Regions from separate parts of the Endobacterium panacihumi genome, predicted to be linked through region 1. Evidence: predicted binding sites of a transcription regulator. Region 1 holds the regulator's gene; the other holds the start of a gene.
The links. The regulator PhoB, encoded in region 1, activates phosphate uptake and scavenging genes when phosphate is short. The targets are predictions, from matches to a motif close to TGTCATNNANCTGTCAT.
Positions count from the first base shown of each region.

Region 1 (7,222 bases):
CCCAAGCTGAACCGCACGGCCGCGCACATCCAGACCTTCGACCTGAAAGGGTACGACACGATCGTCGCCGGCAAGGCTGAGATCGTTCAGTTCAACGGTTGCTTCTGCCATTTTCCGCTCCTTCTGCGCCGGTCTTTTCGATCAATCTGACACAAGCCCCTGCCGAGCGGAACCGCTGGCCGGACGAAAGACGACGCCGATATATGTTGAAAGGCCGGCGCGACCATGCCGCCCGGCCCGTTTGAAGTGCAAGAGGTGGTGTGGGCCGCCACCGAATTCAAGTCGAATTCAAGTCGCAGCGTCGGCCCTCAAAAATCCCACCTTAGATAGCGCCAAAGCACCAGGCGAGAACCGACTTCTGTGCATGAAGGCGGTTTTCCGCCTCATCGAAAACGACCGATTGCGGGCCGTCGATGACGCTGTCGGTGACTTCTTCGCCGCGATGCGCAGGCAGGCAGTGCATGAACAGCGCATCGTCCTTGGCGCGCTTCATAAGTGCGTCATTGACCTGATAGGGCTGAAAAATGTTGTGACCGCGCGCCTTGTGTTCCTGGTTCATGGAAACCCAGGTGTCGGTCACGACCATGTCGACGCCGGCAACCGCCTGTTCGGCATCGTGGTACAGCTTGACGTCGCCGCCATTGTTGCGCGCCCAGTTCATGAACTTGTCGTGCGGTTCGGAGCCCATGGGGACGGCCATGTTCATCGTGTAACCGAAACGGGCAGCACCCTCGACAAAGGAATGCAGCACGTTGTTGCCATCGCCGGTCCAGGCAAAGGTCTTGCCCTCGACGGAGCCGCGATGTTCCTCGAAGGTCATCAGGTCGGCCATGATCTGGCAGGGATGCGTGTCATCGGTGAGCGCATTGATGACCGGCACGGTGGCATGTTCGGCAAGCTCCAGAAGGCGCTTGTGATCGGTGGTGCGGATCATGATCGCATCGACATAACGCGACAGCACCTTGGCCGTGTCGCCGATCGTTTCGGCGCGGCCGAGCTGCATTTCGGTGCCGGACAGGAACAGGGTTTCGCCGCCGAGCTGGCGCATGCCGACATCGAAGGAGACGCGTGTGCGGGTGGACGGCTTTTCAAAGATCATGGCCAGCATCTTGCCGGCCAGCGGCTTGTCTGCCGTGCCGGCCTTGGTGGCGGCCTTGCGGACCTTGGCGTCATCGAGGATCGACCGCAGATCCTGCTTGGAGACGGCGGAAAGATCCAGAAAATGCTTGGGAGATGCCATTTCAAATAGTCCCTTCACGAGGGAACCCGAAACGGCGTCCCCTCTCCTGCCCCTCAGGCGGTTTTTTTCAACTGTTCAGCGGTGAGTGCTTCCGCGGCTCGTTCGATACGGGCCAGACCTTCTCGGGCCTCTTCCGCGGTCACGACCAGCGGCGGCAACAGGCGCACGACATTGTCGCCGGCCGGAACGGCCAGCATCTTTTCGTTGCGCAGGCCGGTGACGAGATCGCCGGCCGGAATTTTTGCCTTGATGCCGAGCAGCAGGCCTTCGCCACGAATGTCCTCGATCACTTCCGGGAAACGATCCTTCAGCGCCGCAAGCCCCTGACGGAAGACCAGCGCAACGTCACGGACGTTTTCAAGGAAACCGTCAGCCAGAACGATATCGAGCACGGCATTGCCGCAGGCCATGGCGAGCGGGTTGCCGCCATAGGTCGTGCCGTGAATGCCGGGCTTCATGCCGGATGCGGCTTCGGCCGTTGCCAGACAGGCGCCGAACGGGAAACCGCCGCCGATACCCTTGGCGATCGCCATGATATCCGGGGTAACGCCCAGCCATTCATGCGCGAAAAATTTGCCGGTACGGCCGACGCCGGTCTGAACCTCGTCGAGGATCAGGAGCAGGCCCTTCTCATCACAGATGCGGCGCAGTTCGCGCATGAATTCCTTCGGCACGGGGCGCACGCCGCCCTCGCCCTGGATCGGCTCGATCAGCAGGGCGCCGGTGTTTTCGGTGATGGCGGCATTGAGGGCTTCGAGATCACCAAACGGGACCTGATCGAACCCTTGCGCCTTGGGGCCAAAACCTTCCATGTACTTTTCCTGGCCACCGGCAGCGATCGTTGCGATCGTGCGGCCATGGAAGGCACCTTCGAAGGTGATGATATGGAATTTTTCCGGGTTGCCCTTGGAGAAGTGATAACGGCGCGCCGTCTTGATCGCGCATTCCAGCGCTTCCGCACCCGAATTGGTGAAGAACACCTTGTCGGCGAACGTCGCTTCCGTCAGCCGGCGGGCTAGCCGCTCCTGCTCCGGGATTTCGTAAAGGTTGGAGAGGTGCCAGACCTTCTCAGCCTGCGACTTCAAAGCCTCGACCAGATGCGGGTTGGAATGGCCGCAGGAGGTGACTGCGACGCCGGCGCCAAAATCGAGATATCGCTCGCCGCGTTCCGTCACAAGCCAAACGCCTTCGCCGCGCTCGAAGCGCAGCGGAGCCCTAGCAAACGTGTCGAAAAGCGCGGCTTCAGCCATGGCGACATTCACTCCTTGAAACTGGTGAAAACCAGATGGCGACCCATGTCGCCGAAATTAAAAATGCCGCCTGGACAGGCGGCGCGGGCACTATCGGCATTTCGCTGTGTGCTGTCAACAAAACAGCTTTCAATGCCTTGAAAAGAGCTTTATTGCGCGCGACCGTTACTCGCCTTCAAGCTGTGACATATATGACTCGCTTGACCAGCAAGTTGGGGAAAACACGGAAATCGATTCGCAGTGATTCGCCCGACTCTTGCCACGGAGTCAGCCCCACACTAGGTTAATCGTCAATTACTAGGCTGCATGCGGCGGACTTAGTCACCAAAAGTATAGATGTAGTATTTTCTGGCGGATTCATTCGCCGGAACGGTGACCGATTCAAGCCACGTTCAGCACCTCACGGCGGAGAGATAGCATGAACTGGACTGACGAGCGCGTCGAGCGCCTGACGAAATTATGGGCCGAAGGCCTGAGCGCCAGCCAGATCGCGGCGCAACTTGGAGGCGTAAGCCGTAACGCGGTGATTGGCAAAGTCCATCGCCTGAACCTGCCCGGCCGCGCGAAAGCCGGCGGCAGCACGAGCACCGCACCGCGTCCGGCCAAGCGCGTGGCGTCTTCGGCGCCGCGTCCGCAGAGCAATTTTGCGGCCCGTCCTCAGACCCGTACCGTTCAGCGCCCGGTCGGCGCCACCATGGTGCGCGAAGAGATGGACATGGACGAGACGCAGGAAGTCGCTGTCTACAAGCCGGCCGGCAACATCGTCGTTCCGATCAACCGCAAGCTGGCGCTGACGGAACTGACCGAGCGTACCTGCAAGTGGCCGATGGGCGACCCCCTCAAGGACGATTTCCACTTCTGCGGCGCAGAATCCCCGGACAATTCGCCTTACTGCAAATACCACGGCCGCATGGCCTACCAGCCGGTCAACGAGCGCCGCAACAAGGCTGCTGCCCGCGCCTGATCAGGCCGCGACACACACGAGGACGAGATTGAAAAGCGGGCTTCTGGCCCGCTTTTTTTCATGCCTTCAGATGCGGCATTTGCCTAAGTGCATAGCAGCCTTGCCACCTGAAGGCTTGCCTATGGCAGCTCGAAAACCTATTTAGAGTTCGCGAGGACGACCTCCCCCGTATTGGGCATAAAACACCGGGACGGCCCGGCAAACCCAAGGGGTTGACCATGCGCACAGTGCGCGACCGTATTCGCCATGCCATCAGCTTTGAAGTCATCGGGCTTGCGCTTTTCACGCCGCTCGCATCCTTCGTGTTCCATCTTCCGGTCGAACATGTCGGCGTCGTGGGCATCGTTTCCGCCACCGTCGCAACGGCATGGAACTACGTCTACAATCTCGGCTTCGACCACCTGATGCAGAAGTTTCGCGGCAGCACGCTGAAGACGATGCCGCTGCGTATTGCCCATACGGTGCTGTTCGAGCTTGGTCTGCTGATCGTGCTCCTGCCCTTCATCGCCTGGTATCTGGGCGTCACGCTCTGGCAGGCACTGGTGATGGATATCTCGTTTGCGACCTTCTACCTGGTCTACGCCTTCGTCTTCAACATGGCCTATGACCGGATCTTTCCCCTGCCGGAATGGCGCGAGGCGCAAGCACCTGCAGAATGACAAAAGGCCCGGATGCGATGACACATCCGGGCCTTTTCAATTTCAACACAGATGAAGCGGATCAGGCTTCCATCGAATAACCCGCGCCACGAACGGTGCGGATGACATCCTGCATGTTGGAAAAATTCAGAGCCTTGCGCAGACGGCCGACATGCACGTCGACGGTACGCTCATCCACATAGATATCATGGCCCCAGACGCCATCCAGCAGTTGCGAGCGCGAGAAAACGCGACCCGGTGATACCATCAGGAATTCCAGAAGGCGGAACTCGGTCGGGCCGAGACGCACTTCGCGGGTCTTGCGGTGAACGCGATGGGTCTCACGATCCAGTTCGATGTCACCGCATTTCAGCACGCTGGAGAGAACTTCCGGCTTGGCGCGGCGCAACATCGCCTTGACTCGGGCCATCAGTTCCGGCGTGGAAAACGGCTTGACGACATAATCGTCCGCGCCGGTCGCCAGACCGCGAACACGTTCGCTTTCCTCGCCGCGCGCCGTCAGCATGATGATCGGCAGACGCTCGGTCTCCGGTCGCATGCGCAGCCGCCGGCACAGTTCGATGCCGGACACGCCCGGCAGCATCCAGTCGAGGATGAGAAGGTCAGGAACGCGTTCCTGAAGTCGGATTTCGGCCTCGTCACCGCGCAAAACGGTTTCGACCTCATATCCTTCGGCTTCGAGATTGTAGCGAAGAAGCACGCTCAGTGCTTCTTCGTCTTCAACGACCGCGATCTTGGGTAGCATGTCTTATCTGCTCCGTTTCGCCCGTCAGTCGACGAGCGCACCAACCGTGTTTGCCGTATCGTCCTTGGGACGCTCGCCTTCGAGCTGGGCACCGGTCTTGATGTAATAGATGGTCTCGGCGATGTTGGTGGCGTGGTCGCCGATACGCTCGATGTTCTTGGCGCAGAACAGAAGATGCGTGCACGAGGTGATGTTGCGCGGATCTTCCATCATGTAGGTCAGCAGTTCGCGGAACAGCGACGTGTACATCGCGTCGATTTCCTCGTCGCGCTGGCGGATGATTTCCGCCTTTTCAGCCGAGCGGCTGGCAAACACGTCGAGAACGTCCTTGAGCTGCACCAGCGCCAGTTCGGAGAGATGCTCCAGGCCACGGGCCAGTTTGCGCGGCACGCCTGTGCCCTGCACGGCGATAACGCGCTTGGCGGTGTTCTTGCCAAGGTCACCGACGCGCTCGAGGTCGGCGGCGATGCGCAGCGTGCCGATGATTTCGCGAAGGTCGGCGGCAACCGGCTGGCGCTTGGCGATGGTGACAATCGCCTTGTCCTGGATTTCGCGCTCGGCGTGATCGAGGATGACGTCATCCGAAATGATCTTCTGGGCCAGCGCCGTATCCGAATTGACGAGCGCGCGAACCGCGTCGCCGCACATCTGCTCGGCGAGGCCGCCCATTTCGGAAATGCGGCGGTTCAAATATTTCAGTTCTTCGTCGTAGGCCGAAAGAATATGGGTCGAAACCATTTTTCTGATCCTTGATGTCTGCAGTCAGGGCGATGCGGGCAAAGAGCCCGGATCAGCCGAAACGGCCCATGATGTAATCCTGCGTGCGCTGGTCATCGGGATTGGTGAACATCTTGTCGGTGTCGTTTTCCTCGACCAGCTGGCCGAGGTGGAACATGGCCGTGCGCTGCGACACGCGGGCCGCCTGCTGCATGGAGTGCGTGACGATGACGATCGTGTAATTGGCGCGCAGCTCGTGGATGAGTTCCTCGACCTTTGCGGTTGCGATCGGGTCAAGCGCCGAACAGGGCTCGTCCATCAGGATGACTTCCGGCGAAACGGCAACCGCGCGGGCAATGCACAGACGCTGCTGCTGACCACCGGACAAGCCCGTGCCGCCTTCATGCAGGCGATCCTTGACTTCCGTCCACAGGCCAGCGCGCTGAAGCGAGGCCTCGACGATCTGATCGAGATCGGCCTTGTTGCGGGCCAGACCATGGATGCGCGGGCCGTAGGCGATGTTTTCGTAGATCGACTTCGGGAACGGGTTCGGCTTCTGGAACACCATGCCGACGCGGGCGCGCAGTTCCACGACGTCGATTTCCTTGTCGTAGATATCATCGCTGTCGAGCGTGATCTTGCCAGTCACGCGGCAGCCTTCGATCGTGTCGTTCATGCGGTTCAGCGTGCGCAGGAAGGTCGACTTGCCGCAACCCGACGGGCCGATGAGCGCCGTGACCGTGTTTTCGCGAACGTTGAGGTTGACGTCGAACAGGGCACGCTTCTCGCCGTAATAGACGGATACGTCGTTGCCGATCATCTTGTAGGACATGTCATTCATCTTCTTGTCTAGCGCCTTTTCCACTGCTGCTTCAGACATCATGTTCATAACAGAGCTCCTTCTACCAGCGCCGTTCGAAGCGACGGCGCAACAGGATCGCCCCGACGTTCATGACAATGAGGAACAGGAGCAGGATGATGATCGCTCCCGAGGTTCTTTCGACGAAGGCGCGTTCCGCCTCGTTGGCCCACATGTAGATCTGAACCGGCAGGGCCGTGGACGGATCCATAGGGGTGGTCGGATAGTTGGCGACGAAGGCGACCATGCCGATCAGGAGGAGCGGCGCGGTTTCACCGAGCGCATGCGCCAGGCCGATGATGGTGCCGGTCAGAATACCCGGCATGGCAAGCGGCAGAACGTGGTGGAAGATGGTCTGCATCTTCGAGGCGCCGAGGCCAAGTGCCGCCGCGCGGATCGACGGCGGAACCGCCTTGAGTGCCGCGCGGGTGGCGATGATGATCGTCGGCAGCGTCATCAGCGTCAGGACCAGACCGCCGACCAGCGAGGCAGAGCGCGGCAGATCCATGAAGTTGATGAACACGGCGAGACCAAGAAGACCGTAAACGATCGACGGCACGGCCGCGAGGTTGTTGATGTTCACTTCGATCAGGTCGGTGAGCTTGTTCTTCGGCGCGAACTCCTCAAGATAGATCGAGGCGGCCACACCGATCGGCAGCGACAGAACGAGCACGATCAGCATCATGTAGAACGAACCGATCAGGGCGACACCGACGCCGGCTGCTTCCGGACGACTGGAATTGCCGTTGACGAAAATGCCGCCGTTCAAATGCTTGCCGAGCGCACCG
Region 1 is NZ_JBOZRA010000001.1:1,979,377-1,986,598, forward strand. It holds gene ACRQ1B_RS09865 (Hsp33 family molecular chaperone) at 1-111, opposite strand, end outside; gene argF (ornithine carbamoyltransferase) at 323-1,240, opposite strand; gene ACRQ1B_RS09875 (aspartate aminotransferase family protein) at 1,294-2,490, opposite strand; gene ACRQ1B_RS09880 (hypothetical protein) at 2,526-2,777, shown strand; gene ACRQ1B_RS09885 (GcrA family cell cycle regulator) at 2,909-3,454, shown strand; gene ACRQ1B_RS09890 (PACE efflux transporter) at 3,673-4,113, shown strand; gene phoB (phosphate regulon transcriptional regulator PhoB) at 4,175-4,858, opposite strand; gene phoU (phosphate signaling complex protein PhoU) at 4,883-5,596, opposite strand; gene pstB (phosphate ABC transporter ATP-binding protein PstB) at 5,649-6,464, opposite strand; gene pstA (phosphate ABC transporter permease PstA) at 6,478-7,222, opposite strand, start outside.

Region 2 (7,222 bases), on a different contig from region 1:
TTGACCTGCTGTGCCTTCACCAGACCCAGAACTTCGGTGCGGTAATCCTCGCCGCGATCCGACCAGCGCAGACCGCCGCGGGCGACCTTGCCGAAGCGCAGGTGCACGCCTTCCACCTCGGTGCCGTAAACGAACATTTCTCGGAAGGGACGAGGTTCCGGCAGGTTGTCGAGCTGTTTCGGGTCAAGCTTGAAGGCCAGCATGGCATGCGGCTTTCCGTCTTCGGCGCGCTGGAAATAATTGGTACGCAGGGTCGAATCGATGACGTTGACGAAACGGCGAAGCGTGCGGTCGTCGTCGAGGTTGGGCACATCGGCCAATGCCGCTTCAATCTCGGCGTGGCGTTCGGAAAGCTTTTTATCCCGCTTTTTGTCGCTCAGTTTCGGGTCAAAGCCGTCATGGAACAGTTTCAGCAGATCGGCGGCGATCGCCGGATAACGTGTCAACGTGTCGGCGATGTGGTTCTGCGAGTAGACGATGCCGGTCTGGCGCAGATAACGGGCATAGGCACGCAGCACCGTCACTTCACGCGCGGAAACGCCGCAAAGCAGAACAAGCCTGTTGAAACTGTCATTGTCGATCAGGCCGAAATAGGCATCGAGAAATGCCTCTTCGAGCTGCTGCGACTGGCGTGCGAAGTCGATGCTATGGCTACCATCGATCCGCAATTCCATATCATGCAGGACGACCAGCGTGCGGCCACCTTCAGCATCCACCTCCAGTTCGAACGTCTGCTCGCTCAGGACCTGAAAACCGAGATTTTCCAGAAGCGGCACGCGGCGTGACAGTGAAAGCTGGCCGGCCTGATGGAAGATTTTCAGAGAAAGCGTGGTCTCGTCATCGGCACTGCTGCGGTAGAATTCGATGCGGATGGGCTCGCCGCCGACGCAGGCATTGATATCTGCCAGATCACCGAACACCTCCTCCGGCGTAAAGGTCTCCTGATAGGCCTGGGTCGCATGGAGTGTGGGCTGATGCGGGCCGGCGAGGGCTGCAAATCGTTCGCTCCATGGGGTCGCGATATCGCGAATGGTGGCTTCCAGCTTCTGTTGCGGAATGCGGGGCGTCTTGCCGCCGGTTCGGCCGATGATGAAGTGGACGCGGGCGATCCCGCCCTCTGGAAAGGCGGGGTAATAGGCGGAGACATGCCCTTCGTAGATGGCGGAAAGGTAGTCTCCTACTTTTTCACGAACGGAAGAGTTGTAGTTTTCACGTGGAACATAAACGATTACGGACACGAACCGATCGAATTGGTCGATACGTGGCAGAATGCGTACGCGTGGGCGCTCGGCCAGTTCCATGATTTGTTCGCAGAATTTGATCAGGACATCCGGATGGATCTGAAACATGTCGTCACGCGGATAGGATTCTAGCGTGTTTTTCAGCATGCGGCCGGAATGGCTCAGGCGGTCGAAGCCGAAATGTTCCTTGATACGTTTGGCCTTGGCGCGGATAAGCGGAATTTCGCCCACAGAGTGCGTGTAGGCCGTTGCCGTGAACAGGCCGACGACGCGCAGTTCCCCGATGACTTTGCCGGATTCGTCGAAACGTTTGATGCCAACATAGTCCATGTAAGCACGCCGATGCACGACGGACTTGACGTTCGCCTTGGTGACAATGAGAAAATCCGGACCCTCAAGGAATTCAAGGATTTCCGGCGTGGTCATCACCGCGCTCTTGCCTTGGCGCAGAACGAGCACATCGGGATCGGAAAGAATGCCAAGCCCACGTTCTGTAGCACGCTCGAAGCGGGCGTCATCACCGCTGCCCGAATAGGTGTATTCGCGCATGCCAAGGAAAGTGAAATTGTCATCTCGTAGCCATTCGAGGAAAGCCAGGGCCTCGTCGCGATCGCTTTTCTTTCGCGAAACTGCGGAGAGCTCGGCAATTGCGGTATTGAGGCGGCCAAGCATGGCCTGCCAGTCCGTGATCGCCAGATGAACTTGTTCGAGAACTTTGCCGATGCGCTGTTGAAGGTCTGCGGTCTGCTCAGCGGTCAATAGCGGGATATGGATCTGAATAAGGCTGACAGTGTGCTCGGCATCAACCGGCGCGTCATGCAAATGGAAAACCGGCTCCTTGCCGTTTTCGACATGCAGGATCGGGTGAACGGCAAGCATCAGATCGCGGACGCTGCTGGTGACTTCACCCATCACCGAGTCGTAGAGGAAAGGCTGATTGTGATCGACAATCGTCAGCACCGACACCGCCTCACCCGCCGGTTGAATACCGGGAATGGCCTCGATAAGCACGTGAGCGTTCTTGTGATTCCAGCCTGCCAGCGCCTTGCGGGCCTGCTCGGCGGCAAGAGCCAGCATTTCGGGCGTATAGAGGGCAAGGTCGTCCTTGCTTGCCCGGCTGAACAACAGGTGTGGATCAAGCGCATTCTTGGTGGCGATGCGGCGTGCCGCGTCGATCTGCTTGTCTTTTTTCGGATTGCGCTTCGCGTCCATGGGGCAAGTCCTCTCCCAAATCATATTATGGCGTCCATCGTGGTTCGAACCGAAACGGACGATTATCTTATGTTAGCCGATTGCTGCCCGGTTATTCCACCGATCAACGAAGACTTGTTGACATAAAGCTCTGAAAAACTGATCAACAACACCTTCGTTCGAAAGTCTTTTGCCATGTCCGAAAACCCAAGCGCCGTTATCGTCATTTCTAGCCACGTCGTGCGTGGATCGGTCGGCAACCGAGCGGCTGTTTTTGCGCTGGAAACGCTTGGTTTTCCAGTATGGGCTTTGCCAACCGTGGTTCTCCCCTGGCATCCGGGGCATGGACGTTCCACGCGGATGATTTTTCCTGAAGAAGAGTTTGAGAAGGTCATTGACGATCTGATCGCGGCACCATGGATCGGTGAGGTGAAGGCCGTGCTGACGGGTTATTTCGGCCATCCGGCTCAACCGAAGGCCGTCGCTCGACTGATACAGGCGGTGCGCCAAAAAAATCCCGACGTCCTTTATGTCTGCGATCCGGTGATGGGAGACGTGGGCGGCCTTTACATCCCGCAGGCAACGGCCGAGTCGATCCGAGACGATCTCATTCCGCTTGCATCGCTGGCGACGCCGAATCGATATGAACTGGCGTGGCTGTCCGGCGCAGCACTCGAAACCAATGCGGCGATCATGGATGCCGCCGTGGCTCTTGGGCCGCCACGTATGATGGTGACATCAGCGGTGCCGATGATGGCCGGCGGAACCGGTAATCTATATCTGACGGGCAAGCTTGCGCTTTTGGCCGAGCATCGCTTGATCGAAAATCCTCCGAATGGTCTGGGCGATCTGCTCGCAGCCGTTTTTCTGGCACGTCTTTTGTCTGGTCTGGACGAAGAAAAGGCTCTGCAACTGGCGACGGCGAGCGTTTATGAAGTGCTTGCGCGTACAGCCAAACGTGGCGGAGACGAGCTGGCGCTCGAAACCGACGCTTCAAGTCTTTCGTCCCCGATGGCAATGGTGCAATTGCGCAGATTGATTCACCCTTTGCAGAATGTTCGCCGATAAGGCGATATCCTGCCCGTTGATTCCCGTCGGCGCGCGCTATAAGCGTCTCCTCATGGACGCTTTTCCCGAACCCCTGCTTGCGGGCTACCGCAACTTCATGAACGGCCGGTATGCCGATGCCCGCGAACGTTATCGCGTGCTTGCCGAGCACGGCCAGACCCCTCATACGCTGCTGATTGCCTGTTGTGATTCACGCGCAGCACCTGAAGCCATTTTCGATTGTGGCCCCGGCGAATTGTTCGTGGTGCGCAATGTTGCCAACATGGTGCCGCCCTACGAGCCGGACAGCCAGTACCATGCAACATCCGCAGCTGTTGAATATGCGGTGCAGGTGTTGAAGATCAGCAATATCGTCGTCATGGGGCATGGCCGCTGCGGCGGCATCCAGGCGGCTCTCGATCCGGCCATGGAGCCTTTGTCGCCGGGCGACTTCATCGGCCGATGGATGCAGTTGCTGAAGCCTGCTGCCGAGCAGATCCAGAACAATGATCTAATGACGATGGGGGAGCGGCAGACTGCGCTCGAGCGTGTCTCGATCCGCAATTCGATCAACAATCTGATGAGTTTTCCATTCGTGAGGACGCTTCACGAGGAAGGCGAACTCAATGTCCACGGCGCGTGGTTCGATATTTCGAGCGGCGAACTCTGGATCATGAACGAGGCGGGCGATTTCATTCGCCCTGACCTCTAAGCAATCTATTTGCTGAACTGGGATCGATGGCTTATTGGCCGTCGATCTGCGCGCCGATATAGGCGATTGCCTTTTGATAGACAGAGGCAGCATTCCATCCCTGGATAGCAACGAAGTTCGGTTCACCCTGCTGGTAACCAGCGCCTGCACGCCAGCCGTGGCCACGCAGGAAGTTTGCCGTCGATGCCAGGGCATCCGCGCGCGAACGAACCATGTCGATATGACCGTCACCGTCGCCATCGGCGCCGTAGCGGATGACGTTGAGCGGTAGGAACTGGGTCTGGCCGATTTCACCATGCGCCGCGCCCTTGGCGGTTACGCTCAGGTCACCACGGGCAACAAGCTGCAGCGCGGCGTAAAGCTGTTCGGTGAAAAATGCCGAGCGGCGGCAGTCATAGGAAAGCGTTGCGACAGCGGACAGCGTGTGCTGGTTGCCGAGGTAGCTGCCGAAACCGGTTTCCATGCCCCAGATGGCAAGGAGCGGGCCGGCTGGAACGCCGTAACGCCGCTCGATCGAGGCGAACAGCGAGGCATTGTTCTTCTTCATGGTCTTGCCACGCGAAATGATCGCCTGGCCGCCACGCTTCTTCATGAATTCCTCGAAGGAAAGCTTGAAGCTGCGCTGACCGCGGTCCGCGCGGATCGTATCGCGGTTATAGCTGACATTGGCGAAAGCGCGGTCGAGAACCGACGGCGAAATGCCCTTTGACGGTGCCGTCTGCTTGAAATCCTGGACCCAGTTGGCAAAGCCGCTGCTGTCGTTTCCGCATGCCGCTGCCAAGGCAGGTGCCGCAGAAAAGCCGAAGCCTATTGCAAGTATCCCGGAAAGGAAAAGCTTTTTCATGCGTGTCAGGTCCATCGTTCCGTTAGAGCAGCGGGCGATTTAGCCGCCGCAGGGCCATCGATATTCAGCTTATGGCAGAGTTTTCGACGCTCGCAACGCTCGGAAACATGAACAGTTCGTGATCCTGTTGCGATTCGTATTTAAAAACCCCGCCTCTCAGCAGGGTTTTTAGTATGACATGCTTACCAAATGGTTCAGGCGACCTGCTTGCGCGGCTTGATCAGTCCCCGATTGACGAGAAGTTCGGCAATCTGGATGGCGTTGAGAGCGGCACCCTTACGCAGGTTGTCGGAAACGACCCAAATGTTAAGGCCGTTTTCCACGGTCGCGTCTTCGCGGATACGCGAGATGTAAGTCGCGTCTTCACCGGCGGATTCCAAGGGCGTGATGTAGCCACCGTTCTCGTGCTTGTCGATGACGAGGCATCCCGGCGCTTCACGCAGGATGTCACGAGCCTGGTCGGCGGTGATCTCGTTTTCGAACTCGATATTGACCGATTCCGAATGGCCGATGAAGACCGGTACGCGCACGGCGGTGCAGGTGACCTTAATCTTCGGGTCGAGCATCTTCTTGGTTTCGGCCAGAACCTTCCATTCTTCCTTGGTGTAACCGTCTTCCATAAAGACGTCGATATGCGGGATGACGTTGAAGGCAATGCGCTTGGTGAACTTCTTGGCTTCGACCGGATCAGCAACAAATACGGCGCGGGTCTGGGTGAACAGTTCGTCCATGCCTTCCTTGCCGGCGCCGGACACCGACTGGTAGGTCGATACGACGACGCGCTTGATCTTGGCGGCATCGTGCAACGGCTTCAGGGCCACGACGAGCTGTGCGGTCGAGCAATTCGGATTGGCGATGATGTTCTTCTTGGTAAAGCCCGCGACTGCGTCGGCGTTCACTTCCGGCACGATCAGCGGGACTTCTGAGTCGTAGCGCCAAGCGGATGAGTTATCGATGACGACGCAGCCCTGTGCGCCGATTTTTGGCGACCACTTCTTGGAAATGTCGCCGCCGGCGGACATCAGGCAGATGTCGGTGTCGGAAAAATCGTAGTTTTCGAGATTGGAAACCTTCAGCGTCTTGTCGCCGTAAGACACCTCTGTGCCCTGGCTGCGTGCAGAAGCGAGTGCGACGACTTCGTCTGCCGGAAAGCCACGCTCGGAAAGAATGTTCAGCATTTCCCGGCCGACATTGCCGGTAGCGCCTGCGACTGCGATCTTGAAACCCATGATATGCTCTCTTTCTCTTCTCTCCTCGGCGGTGAGGGGAACCCGACGTATCGCCGGATCCTGATCCCCGGCCTTACCGGGGAGAGAGCGGTGGGCCAGAGACGTCAGACGATTTTCGTCGTGGTTTTGGCCTTGGTTTTGGAAACAAAAAAGCATCCTCCGGCACGTTGTGCCAGCTGAACATGGGCAGCGATGTTGAACCGCATATGGGCCATGGTGCTTCCTTTTCGTGCGAATTCATTAAAAGATTCGTGGGGAGAGTCAAGCGGTGCGGGCCAATGGGTTAAGCTGGACAAGGCTGTAGCCTTGGCCTTACACCGGAACCATGCTTACTAAGACAGGGTGCTGATATCCGTCATGATGACGAACGTGCTTCTTTGCATTGCCGCCGCTGCCGCGAGTTGGCTGGTCATTTGGCTGATGATTGCGAATGCAGAACGATTTGGGCTGGTGCAGGCACCGGTCGCCCGTTCGTCTCATAAGATGCCGACACCCACTGGCGGTGGCATTGGAATTGTTGTCGGCGCTCTGCCAGCCTGTGTCGTTTTGGCTGGAAGTGATCTCGTGGCCTTCGCCTTGTGTGGGCTTGGCGTTGTCATCGCTCTCCTCGGGTTGATCGATGATCGAACTCCGCTGCCCGCCCGGCTGCGTTTTCTCGTTCAGGCGAGTATCGTTGCGGCAGCCATTGGTCTTTCGGGGGCCGCGGTTGATTTCTTCGGGCCAGACTTCTCGACTTTTTGGCCGTTGGCTTTTGCGCTGCTTCTGTTGGCGGGTATCTGGTGGATTAATCTGTTCAATTTCATGGATGGCATTGACGGCATTGCCGGCCAGCAGGCTGTGATGATGCTGTCTTCAGCGATGCTGGTCATCTGGATCAATGGCGAAGCTTCCTCGCCAGTTTGGTGGATGATGGCGGCAGTCGCAATTTCGACTGTATCCTTCCTGGCGTTCAACTGGC
Region 2 is NZ_JBOZRA010000009.1:118,814-126,035, reverse strand. It holds gene ACRQ1B_RS26690 (NAD-glutamate dehydrogenase) at 1-2,453, opposite strand, end outside; gene pdxY (pyridoxal kinase PdxY) at 2,628-3,500, shown strand; gene ACRQ1B_RS26680 (carbonic anhydrase) at 3,553-4,191, shown strand; gene ACRQ1B_RS26675 (lytic murein transglycosylase) at 4,223-5,035, opposite strand; gene ACRQ1B_RS26670 (aspartate-semialdehyde dehydrogenase) at 5,230-6,264, opposite strand; gene ACRQ1B_RS26665 (MraY family glycosyltransferase) at 6,622-7,222, shown strand, end outside.
Region 2: a site for PhoB is predicted at 2,560-2,576, ahead of ACRQ1B_RS26690 (NAD-glutamate dehydrogenase). Genes of this name have one in related genera too.